One region of the Stenotrophomonas sp. S41 genome, then DNA from elsewhere that is predicted to be linked to it. Evidence: predicted binding sites of a transcription regulator. Region 1 holds the regulator's gene; the other holds the start of a gene.
What was found. The regulator HrcA, encoded in region 1, represses chaperone genes, less so after heat shock. The targets are predictions, from matches to a motif close to TTNGCACTCNNNNNNNNNGAGTGCNAA.
Positions count from the first base shown of each region.

Region 2: a site for HrcA is predicted at 4,284-4,310, ahead of rpoH (RNA polymerase sigma factor RpoH). Genes of this name have one in related genera too.

Region 1 covers NZ_JACVTV010000056.1:17,327-22,785, forward strand. Annotated here, with positions in the region: gene recN (DNA repair protein RecN) at 1-1,426, opposite strand, end outside; gene hrcA (heat-inducible transcriptional repressor HrcA) at 1,541-2,605, shown strand; gene grpE (nucleotide exchange factor GrpE) at 2,669-3,184, shown strand; gene dnaK (molecular chaperone DnaK) at 3,370-5,292, shown strand; gene dnaJ (molecular chaperone DnaJ) at 5,447-5,459, shown strand, end outside.
Region 2 covers NZ_JACVTV010000010.1:25,789-31,247, forward strand. Annotated here, with positions in the region: gene IAE56_RS03960 (Ig-like domain-containing protein) at 1-335, shown strand, start outside; gene IAE56_RS03965 (TonB-dependent receptor) at 337-4,035, shown strand; gene rpoH (RNA polymerase sigma factor RpoH) at 4,321-5,196, shown strand; gene IAE56_RS03975 (hypothetical protein) at 5,394-5,459, opposite strand, start outside.

The DNA of each region.
Region 1 (5,459 bases):
TCTGCCCGACGATGTCGGCCACCGCGCCGCCGATGCCGGAGTCGACTTCGTCGAACACCATGGTCGGCACCGCATCCAGGTCCAGCGCGGCCACTTCGATGGCCAGCGAGATACGCGACAGTTCACCGCCGGAGGCGACCTTGCGCAGCGCCCGCGGCGGCTGGCCGGCATTGGCTGCCACCAGGAACTCGACGCGCTCGGCGCCCTGCGGGTCGGGCTTGCCGCTGTCCTGTGCTTCCAGCTCGATCAGGAACTGGCCACCCCCCATGCCCAGCTCGGCGATGATGCCGGTGGTGGTGGCGGACAGCTCGGCAGCGGCCTTGCGGCGGCTGGCACTGAGCACCTCGGCCTGCACACGCCAGGCGGCGGCAGCCTTCTCGATCTCGCCGGCCAGGCGCTGCAGGCGCTCGTCGGCACCCCGCAGCTGTTCCACTTCGGCATGCATGCGTTCGCGCTGCGCGCCCAGCTCGTCCATCGGCACGCGGTGCTTGCGGGCCAGGTCGTGCAGGCGGCCGAGGCGACGCTCGTTCTCCTCGAACTGCTCCGGGTCGGCATCGAGGTCGTCGTGCACGCGGTCCAGCAGCGACAGGGCTTCGTGCAGCTGGATCGAGGCGTTCTCGATCAGGCCGTCCACTTCGCCAAGGCGCGGGTCGTGTTCGATCAGGCGCGACAGTTCGTGGCGTACCTGCTGCAGCAGGTCCATGGCCGAGCTGCCGTCGTCGCCGTTGAGCTGGTTGCTGGCCGCCTGGCAGGCGCTCAGCAGGGCGCTGGCGTGGGCCTGGCGGCGGTGGCTGGCACCCAGCGCGACAATCGACTCGGGTTCCAGGTCCTCGCGGTCCAGCTCGCGCAGCTGGTGTTCAAGGAAGCCGATGCGGTCGGAAACGTCGCCCTGTTGCGACAGGGCCAGCGATTCATCGACCAGGGTCTGCCAGGCCGCAGCGGCGCGCCGCACCTGGCGGCGCTCGTCCTCGTTGCGGGCATAGGCATCGAGCAGGGCCAGCTGCGACGGGCGCGTCAGCAGGGCCTGCTGCTCGTGCTGGCCATGGATTTCCACCAGTCGCCCGGCCAGATCGGCCAGCTGCGCCAGGGTCACCGGGCGGCCGTTGATCCACGAGCGCGAGCCGCCATCGGCGCGGATCACCCGGCGCAGCTGGCACTGGTCCTCGTCGTCCAGCTCGTTGTCGGCCAGCCACTGGCGCGCGGCCTGCAGCTGGTCCAGGGCGAACTCGGCCGACAGTTCGGCACGGGCGGCGCCATGGCGGACCACGCCGCTGTCTGCGCGCAGGCCGGACAGGAAGCCGAGCGCGTCGACCATCAGCGACTTGCCGGCGCCGGTCTCGCCGGAAACGACGGTCATGCCCGGTCCGAACTCCAGCTCGGTAGCGCGGACGACGGCAAAATCCTTGATCGAAAGATGTCTGAGCATGGGTACAGGGGTGTCTGAGCCGCGCAACGCTAGCACGCGCGGCGGGGTGGTCCAATGACTTGCCAAGGCGACGCACCGCCATTATCTAGTGTCCGTGTCTCACAGGTTGATTCCATGCACGGTTCCGCTGACCAGCTTGCCCCGCGTGCGCGCCATCTGCTGCGCACGCTGATCGCGCGTTACATCCAGGACGGTGAGCCGGTGGGCTCGCAGACGCTGGCGCGCGTGGCGGGCCTGGAGGTCAGCCCGGCCACCATCCGCAACATCCTGGGCGACCTGGAGGACCTGGGCCTGCTGGCCTCGCCACATACCTCGGCCGGGCGCATCCCGACCGCGCATGGCTACCGGGTGTTCGTCGACAGCCTGCTGCAGATGCAGCCGCCGGGCGAGGGTGAACTGGCCCGCCTGCGCCACGAGCTGGCCGGTGGCGGCAGCACCCAGGCACTGCTGGGCAGCGCCTCGGAGCTGCTGTCGGCGATGAGCCACTTCGTCGGCGTGGTCAGCGCACCGCGGCGCGAGCAGTTCGCCTTCCGCCAGATCGATTTCGTGGCGCTGGATGGCCGCCGGGTGCTGGCGATCCTGGTGTTTGCCGACAACGAGGTGCAGAACCGGGTCATCGAGACGCGCCAGGGCTTCGAGCCGGGCCAGCTGGAACAGGTGGCCAACTACCTCAACGCCCATTTCGCCGGCCTGCCGCTGGCCGAGATCCGTACCCGCCTGCTGCTGGAGCTGCGCGACGCCCGCTCCGAGCTGGAGCAGCTGCTGGCGCACAGCATCGAGCTGGCCGAGCAGGCCCTGCAGCCGCCGGCCGACGACATGCTGGTGGCCGGCCAGACCCGGTTGATGGGGGTGCAGGACCTGTCCGACCTGGAGCGCCTGCGTGAGCTGTTCGAGCTGTTCTCCAGCAAGCGCGAGATCCTGCAGCTGCTGGAGCGCACCATCCAGGCCCCGGGCGTGCGCATCTTCATCGGCGAAGAGACCGGGATGATGCCGCTGCAGGGGGTCTCGCTGGTCACCGCGCCCTATACCGCCAACGGCCAGGTGCTGGGCGTGCTGGGGGTGATCGGGCCCAAGCGGATGGCCTACGACCGGGTGATTCCGCTGGTCCAGGCCACCGCGGACGTGCTCGGGGCGGCCTTTTCGCCGCCGGGACGCGGTCCGGGGCCGGCAGACGCTTGAAACGCAGCATCCCGCCCACACTAGGGTGGGTGGAGGCGGAGAGTGACCGCCAGGGACCCAGACATGAACCAAGAACATCCAGATATCGAATCCCAGCAGAGCGCCGCCGATGCGGCCGCTGCCGCAGGCACCCATGACGAACTGGAGCGCCTGCGCGCCGAGGTCGAGCAGGTCAAGGCCGATGCGCTGCGTGAGCGCGCCGACCTGGAGAACCAGCGCAAGCGCGTAGCCCGCGACATCGAGCAGGCCCGCAAGTTCGCCAACGAGAAGCTGCTGGGCGAGCTGCTGCCGGTGTTTGACAGCCTGGATGCCGGCCTGAAGGCCGCCGGCGACGATGCCAACCCGCTGCGCGAGGGGCTGGAAATGACCTACAAGCAGCTGCTGAAGGTCGCCGCCGACAACGGCCTGGTCCTGCTGGACCCGACCGGCCAGGCGTTCAACCCGGAACACCACCAGGCCATCAGCCAGGTGCCGGCCCCCGGCGCCGCCCCCGGCAGCGTGGTAACCGTGTTCCAGAAGGGCTACCTGCTCAACGAGCGCCTGCTGCGGCCGGCGCTGGTGGTCGTGGCCGCCGATTGACGCGCCGGGCCGGCAACGGCCCATCGCCGTCAGGTAGCGCCGGGCCAGGCCCGGCGTTCCTTGAACGGTTGAACACAGCGTTCGGGTGACGGCTTGAATGTTCCACGAGCCTCCCCCACATCCCATTCATCCACCGGCCGACCGGCCGGACTGACACCAACAAGCATTCTTCAGGAGTCTCCCCCATGGGCAAGATCATTGGTATCGACCTCGGCACCACCAACTCGTGCGTGGCGATCATGGACGGCGGCAAGGCCCGCGTCATCGAGAATTCGGAGGGCGATCGCACCACCCCGTCGATCGTCGCCTACACCAAGGACGGCGAAGTCCTGGTCGGCGCCTCGGCCAAGCGCCAGGCCGTCACCAACCCCAAGAACACCTTCTACGCGGTGAAGCGCTTGATCGGCCGCAAGTTCACCGACGCCGAAGTGCAGAAGGACATCGGCCACGTCCCGTACAGCATCCTGGCCCATGACAATGGCGACGCCTGGGTGTCGACCAGCGATGCCAAGAAGATGGCGCCGCAGGAAATCTCGGCCAAGGTGCTGGAGAAGATGAAGAAGACCGCCGAGGACTTCCTCGGTGAGAAGGTCACCGAAGCGGTCATCACCGTGCCGGCCTACTTCAACGACAGCCAGCGCCAGGCGACCAAGGACGCCGGCCGCATCGCCGGCCTGGACGTCAAGCGCATCATCAACGAGCCGACCGCGGCCGCACTGGCCTATGGCCTGGACAAGGGCGACAACAAGGATCGCAAGATCGTGGTGTACGACCTGGGCGGCGGCACCTTCGACGTCTCGGTGATCGAGATCGCCAACGTCGACGGTGAGAAGCAGTTCGAAGTGCTGGCCACCAACGGCGACACCTTCCTGGGCGGCGAAGATTTCGACAACCGCGTCATCGAGTACCTGGTTGAAGAGTTCAACAAGGACCAGGGCATCGACCTGCGCAAGGATCCGCTGGCCCTGCAGCGCCTGAAGGACGCCGCCGAGCGCGCCAAGATCGAGCTGTCCAGCGCCCAGCAGACTGAAGTGAACCTGCCGTACGTCACCGCTGACGCGTCGGGTCCGAAGCACCTGAACATCAAGCTGACCCGCGCCAAGCTGGAATCGCTGGTCGACGAGCTGATCAGGAAGTCGATCGAGCCGTGCCGCGTCGCCCTGAACGATGCCGGCCTGCGTTCGAGCGACATCAGCGAAGTGATCCTGGTCGGTGGCCAGACCCGCATGCCGAAGGTGCAGCAGGCGGTGACCGAGTTCTTCGGCAAGGAACCGCGCAAGGACGTCAACCCGGACGAAGCCGTGGCACTGGGTGCGGCGATCCAGGGCGGCGTGCTGGGCGGCGACGTCAAGGACGTGCTGCTGCTGGACGTGACCCCGCTGTCGCTGGGCATCGAGACCATGGGTGGCGTGTTCACCAAGATCATCGAGAAGAACACCACCATCCCGACCAAGGCCTCGCAGGTGTTCTCCACCGCCGAGGACAACCAGTCGGCCGTGACCGTGCACGTGCTGCAGGGTGAGCGCGAACAGGCCCGCTTCAACAAGTCGCTGGCCAAGTTCGACCTGTCCGGCATCGAGCCGGCGCCGCGCGGCCTGCCGCAGGTGGAAGTGTCCTTCGACATCGACGCCAACGGCATCCTGCACGTGTCGGCCAAGGACAAGAAGACCAACAAGGAACAGAAGGTCGAGATCAAGGCCGGTTCGGGTCTGTCCGAGGAAGAGATCGCACGCATGGTCGCCGACGCGGAAGCCAACCGCGAAGAAGACAAGAAGTTCCAGGAACTGGTGCAGGCCCGTAACCAGGCGGATGCCCTGATCCACGGCACCCGCAGCGCCATCACCGAGCACGGCAGCAAGGTCGGCGGCGATGTCATCGGCAAGGTCGAGGCGGCTCTGGCCGACCTGGAAACCGCGATGAAGGGCGACGACAAGGCACAGATCGAAGCCAAGTCGAAGGTGCTGGAAGAAGCCGGCCAGGCGCTGTTCGCCGCCGCTTCGGCCGACCAGGGCGGTGCCCCGGGTGCCGACGCCGGCAACGCAGGCAAGGCGCAGGATGACGTGGTGGACGCCGAGTTCACCGAAGTCAAGGACGACAAGAAGTCCTGATCCGGACCGACACGGGACGCTGGCCGCCAGCGTCCCGTTGTCGTACCAGGGTCCTGACCGCCCACCGGCGTGTCGGGGCGCCCGACGCAAGAGCGGACCTGGTTCCGCTCTTCCGCTTTGACGAATCCCGACTTTCCGGAATGCGATCCACGATATGAGCAAGCGCG
Region 2 (5,459 bases), on a different contig from region 1:
CGGCGCGGGTGGAACTCGGCCAGGCACTGTTCGCCAGCGGCAGCGCCACGCTGGCAGCCGACCGCGCGGGCGTGCTGGACAAGGCCGCCCAGGCACTGGTGGCGCGCGGCGGGGGCCGCGTGCTGCTGGTCGCTGCGGCGGGCGAGGAAGCCCTGGCCGGGCAGCGTGCGCAGACGGTGCGCGATGCACTGGCCAGCCGCCTGCCGGCCGAGGTCGCCGCCGCCACACGCATCGAAGTGCACGGCAGCGATGGCCGCGTGCTGCAGCAGCTGGCGATCGAGCCGCTCGGCGGACTGTCACCGCCGGCCGGTTCCCGCAGCGGGGAGGGGCGCTGAGATGAAGACCAACCACCGGAGTCCTGCCCTGATCGTGCGCGCCCTGCTTCCCCATGCGATGTCCTGCAGCGTGATCGCCCTGCTGCTGGCCACTCCCCCGGTGCTGGCCCAGCAGAGCGTGCCGGTACCGGCCAACGATGTGCGCTGCGAGGGTGATACCTGCCGCAGCAATGACGGTGAGCTGCTGCGGATCGGTGATGACGCCGACGCGCCGCTGCTGCCCCTGCCAGGCCACAGTGATCCATCGGCCACCGGCAGCGTGCCGCTGGCACCGGCGGTCACCCCCGACGTGTCCGCGCGTGGCGGCCAGTTCATGGCCGAGCTGCCCAACGGCGGCGTGGTCTGGGCCACCGAAGATCCCAGCATGGTGCCGCCCAGCCTGAGCGTGCAGGCCGCGGCCACCGTGCCGTTCGAGAACGGCCGGGTGATCCGCCCGCTGCGCTTCCACAGCTACAACAACTACGCCTCCTTCATCGACAAGCTGGAAGTCACCCTGTACCGCGGCACCGACACCGACCTGGTGACCCCGCTGGCACGCATCGAGCTGCCGTCCGACTACGTGGGCGATGCCGAATGGGATGGCAGCGTGCCGGAGCAGTTCAAGCTGCGCACCGGCGATGAACTGATCTACGTGGCGCGTGCGTACGGCGCCGGCGGTGCGTTCGATGAAACGCAGATCCAGCGCATCCAGCTGGTGACCCCGGCCGACTTCGACCGTGGCCTGCAGGTGACCCGCGACAACGTGCAGAAGACCCTGGGCCAGGCGCTGGACGGGGCCAACGCGCAGGACCTGCAGGTCAGCAACAGCATCTACGGGCAGAGCATGCTGCGCCTGCAGAACATTCCCATCCACGGCTCGCGCGTGCGCCTGTACGGCCGCAACCTGGAACCGAACAGCCGCGTGCGCATCAACGGCCAGGATTTCCCGGTCGACCTGGAACAGAAGTTCGCCGCCGAGTTCCTCGAGCCGGTCGGCCAGCACCGCTATGACGTGCGGGTGGAATCGCGCGATGCACCGTCCGCGCAGCGCCAGCTGGACGTGGACGTGACCGGCCGCTACCTGTTCCTGGTCGCCATCGCCGATGTCACCCTGTCCAGGAACAGTGCCAGTGGCAACGTGCAGCCGCTGGCTGCCGATGACCGCGACACCGATGGCTTCCTCAGCGAAGGCCGGCTGGCGTTCTACCTGAAGGGCAAGATGCGCGGCAAATACCTGGTGACCGCGCAGGCCGACACCCAGGACCGCGAGCTCAAGTACCTGTTCCGTGATTTCAGCCGTGCCGATGCGCAGGACGTGTTCCGCCGCCTCGACCCGGACCTGTACTACCCGGTGTACGGCGACGATTCCACCACTTACCGCGATGTGGATACCCAGGGCCGTCTGTACCTGCGCGTGGACTGGGACCAGAGCCAGGCCCTGTGGGGCAACTTCGCCACCGGCATCACCGGCACCGAATACGGCCAGTACGTGCGTTCGCTGTACGGCGGCGCGTTGAACTGGCGCTCGCTGTCGGCCACGCCGCTGGGTGAAGCGCGTTCACAGCTGAAGGTGTTCGGTTCGGAGGCGCAGTCGGCGCCGGGCCACAGCGAATTCCTCGGCACCGGCGGCAGCCTGTACTACCTGCGCCATACCGACCTGCTGCCGGGCTCGGAACAGGTGGTGTTGGAAGTGCGCGACCGCACCACCGGCCGCACCGAAACCCGCGCCACCCTGCAGGAAGGCGTGGACTACGAGATCGACGACCTGCAGGGCCGGCTGATCCTGACCCGGCCGCTGGCGCAGCTGACCCGCGAGAACGTGCGCAGCATCACCCGCGACATGCCGCTGGACGGCTACGACCAGCTGCTGCTGGTGGACTACGAATACGTGCCGCTGGGCTTCAGCAGCAACGACGTGACCTACGGTGCGCGCGGCCGCCAGTGGATTGGTGACCACGTGGCGGTGGGCGGCACCTGGGTGGAAGAAAACCGCAGCGGCGAGAACTACAGCCTGAAGGGCGCCGACCTGACCCTGCAGGCCGGCCGCGGCACCTACCTGAAGATGGAACAGACCCGCACCGATGCCACCGCAGCGCCGGTGTTCTATTCGGACAACGGCGGCCTCAGCTTCATCCGCCGCAATCCGTATGAAGGCCGCCGTTCGGGCAAGGCCTCGGCGGTGGAAGCGCGCGCCAACCTGCGCGAGCTCGGCTGGACCACCCAGGACTGGAGCCTGGGCGCGTGGTGGCGCGACGTCGATGCCGGCTTCTCGGTGGCACGCCAGGACACCGGCCTGCCGATCCAGGAATATGGCGCCGAGTTCCTCGGCTACCTCACCGATGATTTCAGCCTGTACGGCCGCCACACCCGCACCGAGCAGGGCGAACTGGCGCTGGAGCAGAGCCAGCTGACCGCCGAATGGCGGCTGGGCAACGACGGCCAGCTGACCGGCGAACTGCGCCGGGTGCGCGAGGAGCAGGAGCTGCAGGATGTCTCCGCGCTGCTGGCGGCGATCGGTTACCGCCAGCGCTTCGGCTCCTCGTGGGAGCTGTACGGCACCGGCCAGGTGACCCTGGACGATGACGGCGGTGCCTACGAGAAGAACGACCTGCTGACCCTGGGCGCGCGCTACCTGTTCGGCGACCGCAGCAGCGTGGGTGCCGAACTGAGTGGCGGCAGCCGCGGCCACGGCGGCAAGGTCGATGCCGAGTACCGCATGGCGCCCGACCACAGCCTCTACGGCAGCTACAGCTACAGCACCGACCGCACCGGCACCGATCCGCTGTTCGACAGCGGCCTGCAGAGCGGCTGGACGGTCGGCCAGCGCTGGCGCCTGAGCAACCAGGTGAACGTCTACAACGAGAGCCAGTACCTGAAGGACCGCCGCCAGGACAGCGCGGGACTGGTGCACACCTTCGGCATGGACTTCTACCCGGCCCAGGGCTGGAACCTGGGCTTCACCCTGATGGATGGCGAGCTGGAATCCACCGTGGGCCGCATCAACCGCCGTGCGTACAGCGTCAGCGGCGGCCGCACCGATGCGGTGGCGCAGTGGAGCAGCAAGCTGGAGTACCGCCGCGACAGCGGTGCCGAGCAGCGCGAACAGTGGGTGACCACCAACCGCCTGCTGTACAAGCTCAACGAAGACTGGCGCTTCGCCCTGCGCGCGAACTACGCCGACACCCAGGACCGGATCAACCCGGTGGCCGATGCCAAGCTGGTGGAAACCAATGTCGGCTTCGCCTGGCGCCCGCACGACAACACGCGCTGGGCCGGCTTCGGCAAGTTCACCTATCTCTATGACGTGGCGTCGCTGGGCCAGGAGGGCGGCAATCTGTACGACCAGCGCTCGCAGGTGCTGTCGCTGGAGGGCATCCGCCAGATCGGCGAGCGCTGGGAAATGGCCGCCAAGCTGGCTTCGCGCTGGGGCGACTACCGCACCGGCCGCGGCGAGGGCGCCTGGCTGGACAGCCGCGCTGACTTCGCCGCCCTGCAGCTGCGCTACCGCCTGTTCGCGGAGTGGGAAGGGCTGGCCGAGCACCGTTGGCTGAAGGTGCGCGATGGCGGCGTCCGCAAAGGCTGGCTGCTGGGCGTGGACCGGCGGGTGGGCGAGAACTTCAAGGTCGGCGTGGGCTACAACTTCACCGAGTTCAGCGACGATATGACCGAGCTGAAGTACGACCAGAAGGGCTTCTTCCTGAACATGGCCGGGTACTATTGAGGCCGCCCGAGGGCGGTCCTGCGGCCCTGGGCTGAACGACCGGCAACATCGCCGGGCTGAATGGGGTGGCGCCGTGGGATTTTGCGGCCCAAAACGACCATTCATGCACCTGGTTCGCTACAAGTTATTGATTTTAAAAGTATTCGACCATGGTCGAGCCTGCTCGCCATTGTCATCAATTCGCGATAGGGTAGGGATGTTGAATCGCCCAGTGTTCTGTTCACGGAACACTGGAACTTCCTCCCGCTTTAGCAGTCCAAAAGCCGGACTGCTAAGATGAGCCCTATGAGCCAGAACACCTCTACTGCCCTTGTGGCAAACAATCTCCCGATTCCCAGTGCGCTCGGTTCGCTGGACGCCTACATCGGTGCCGTGCACCAGATTCCGGTGCTGTCGGTCGATGACGAACAGGACCTGGCCCGTCGTTTCCGCGACGGTGACGATCTGGACGCCGCACGTGAGCTGGTGCATTCGCACCTGCGCTTCGTGGTGCACGTGGCCCGCGGTTACAACGGCTACGGCCTTGCGCTGGGCGACCTGATCCAGGAAGGCAACATCGGCCTGATGAAGGCGGTCAAGCGCTTCGACCCCGACATGGGCGTGCGCCTGGTGTCCTTCGCCGTGCATTGGATCCGTGCCGAAATGCACGAGTTCATCCTCAAGAACTGGCGCATCGTCAAGGTCGCCACGACCAAGGCGCAGCGCAAGCTGTTCTTCAACCTGCGCAAGTCGAAGACGCGCCTGGGCTGGATGAACGCGGCCGAAGTCAGCGCCGTCGCCAAGGACCTGAACGTGTCCGAGCGCGAGGTCATGGAAATGGAATCGCGCCTGTCCGGCCGCGATATCGGTTTCGATGCGCCGACCGACGAAGACAACGATCATGCGCCGCCGTCGCCGGCTGCGTTCCTGGTGTCCAACGACGAAGATCCGTCGATGGCCTACGAGCGCGAGGACAGCGAAGACAACCAGATGCAGCTGCTGCGCGAAGGCCTGGCCGAGCTGGATGCACGCTCGCGCGACATCATCCGCCGCCGCTGGCTGGATGCCGACAGCAAGGTGACGCTGCAGGAACTGGCCGATGAGTACGGCGTGTCCGCCGAGCGCATCCGCCAGGTCGAGGCGAACGCGCTGAAGAAGATGAAGGCGCTGTTCACCGCGTAAGCGGGAAGACGTTGGAATGAAGAAGGGCCCGGCAATGCCGGGCCTTTTTTGTTTGTGGGGCGCGCGCATCCACGCATGGCGTGGATCTACCCCGGCGGTACGGCATCCGTGGACTCACACCAGACGTGGCGATACGGCGTCCAGTAGAGCCACGCCACGCGTGGCTGCTCTGCGACCGTGCCGTGACGCGATCGGCTTCAGAAGCGCGACTGGATTGCCTCGATCAGATCGCCGATCGACAGCGACGGGCATTGCCTGAAGTC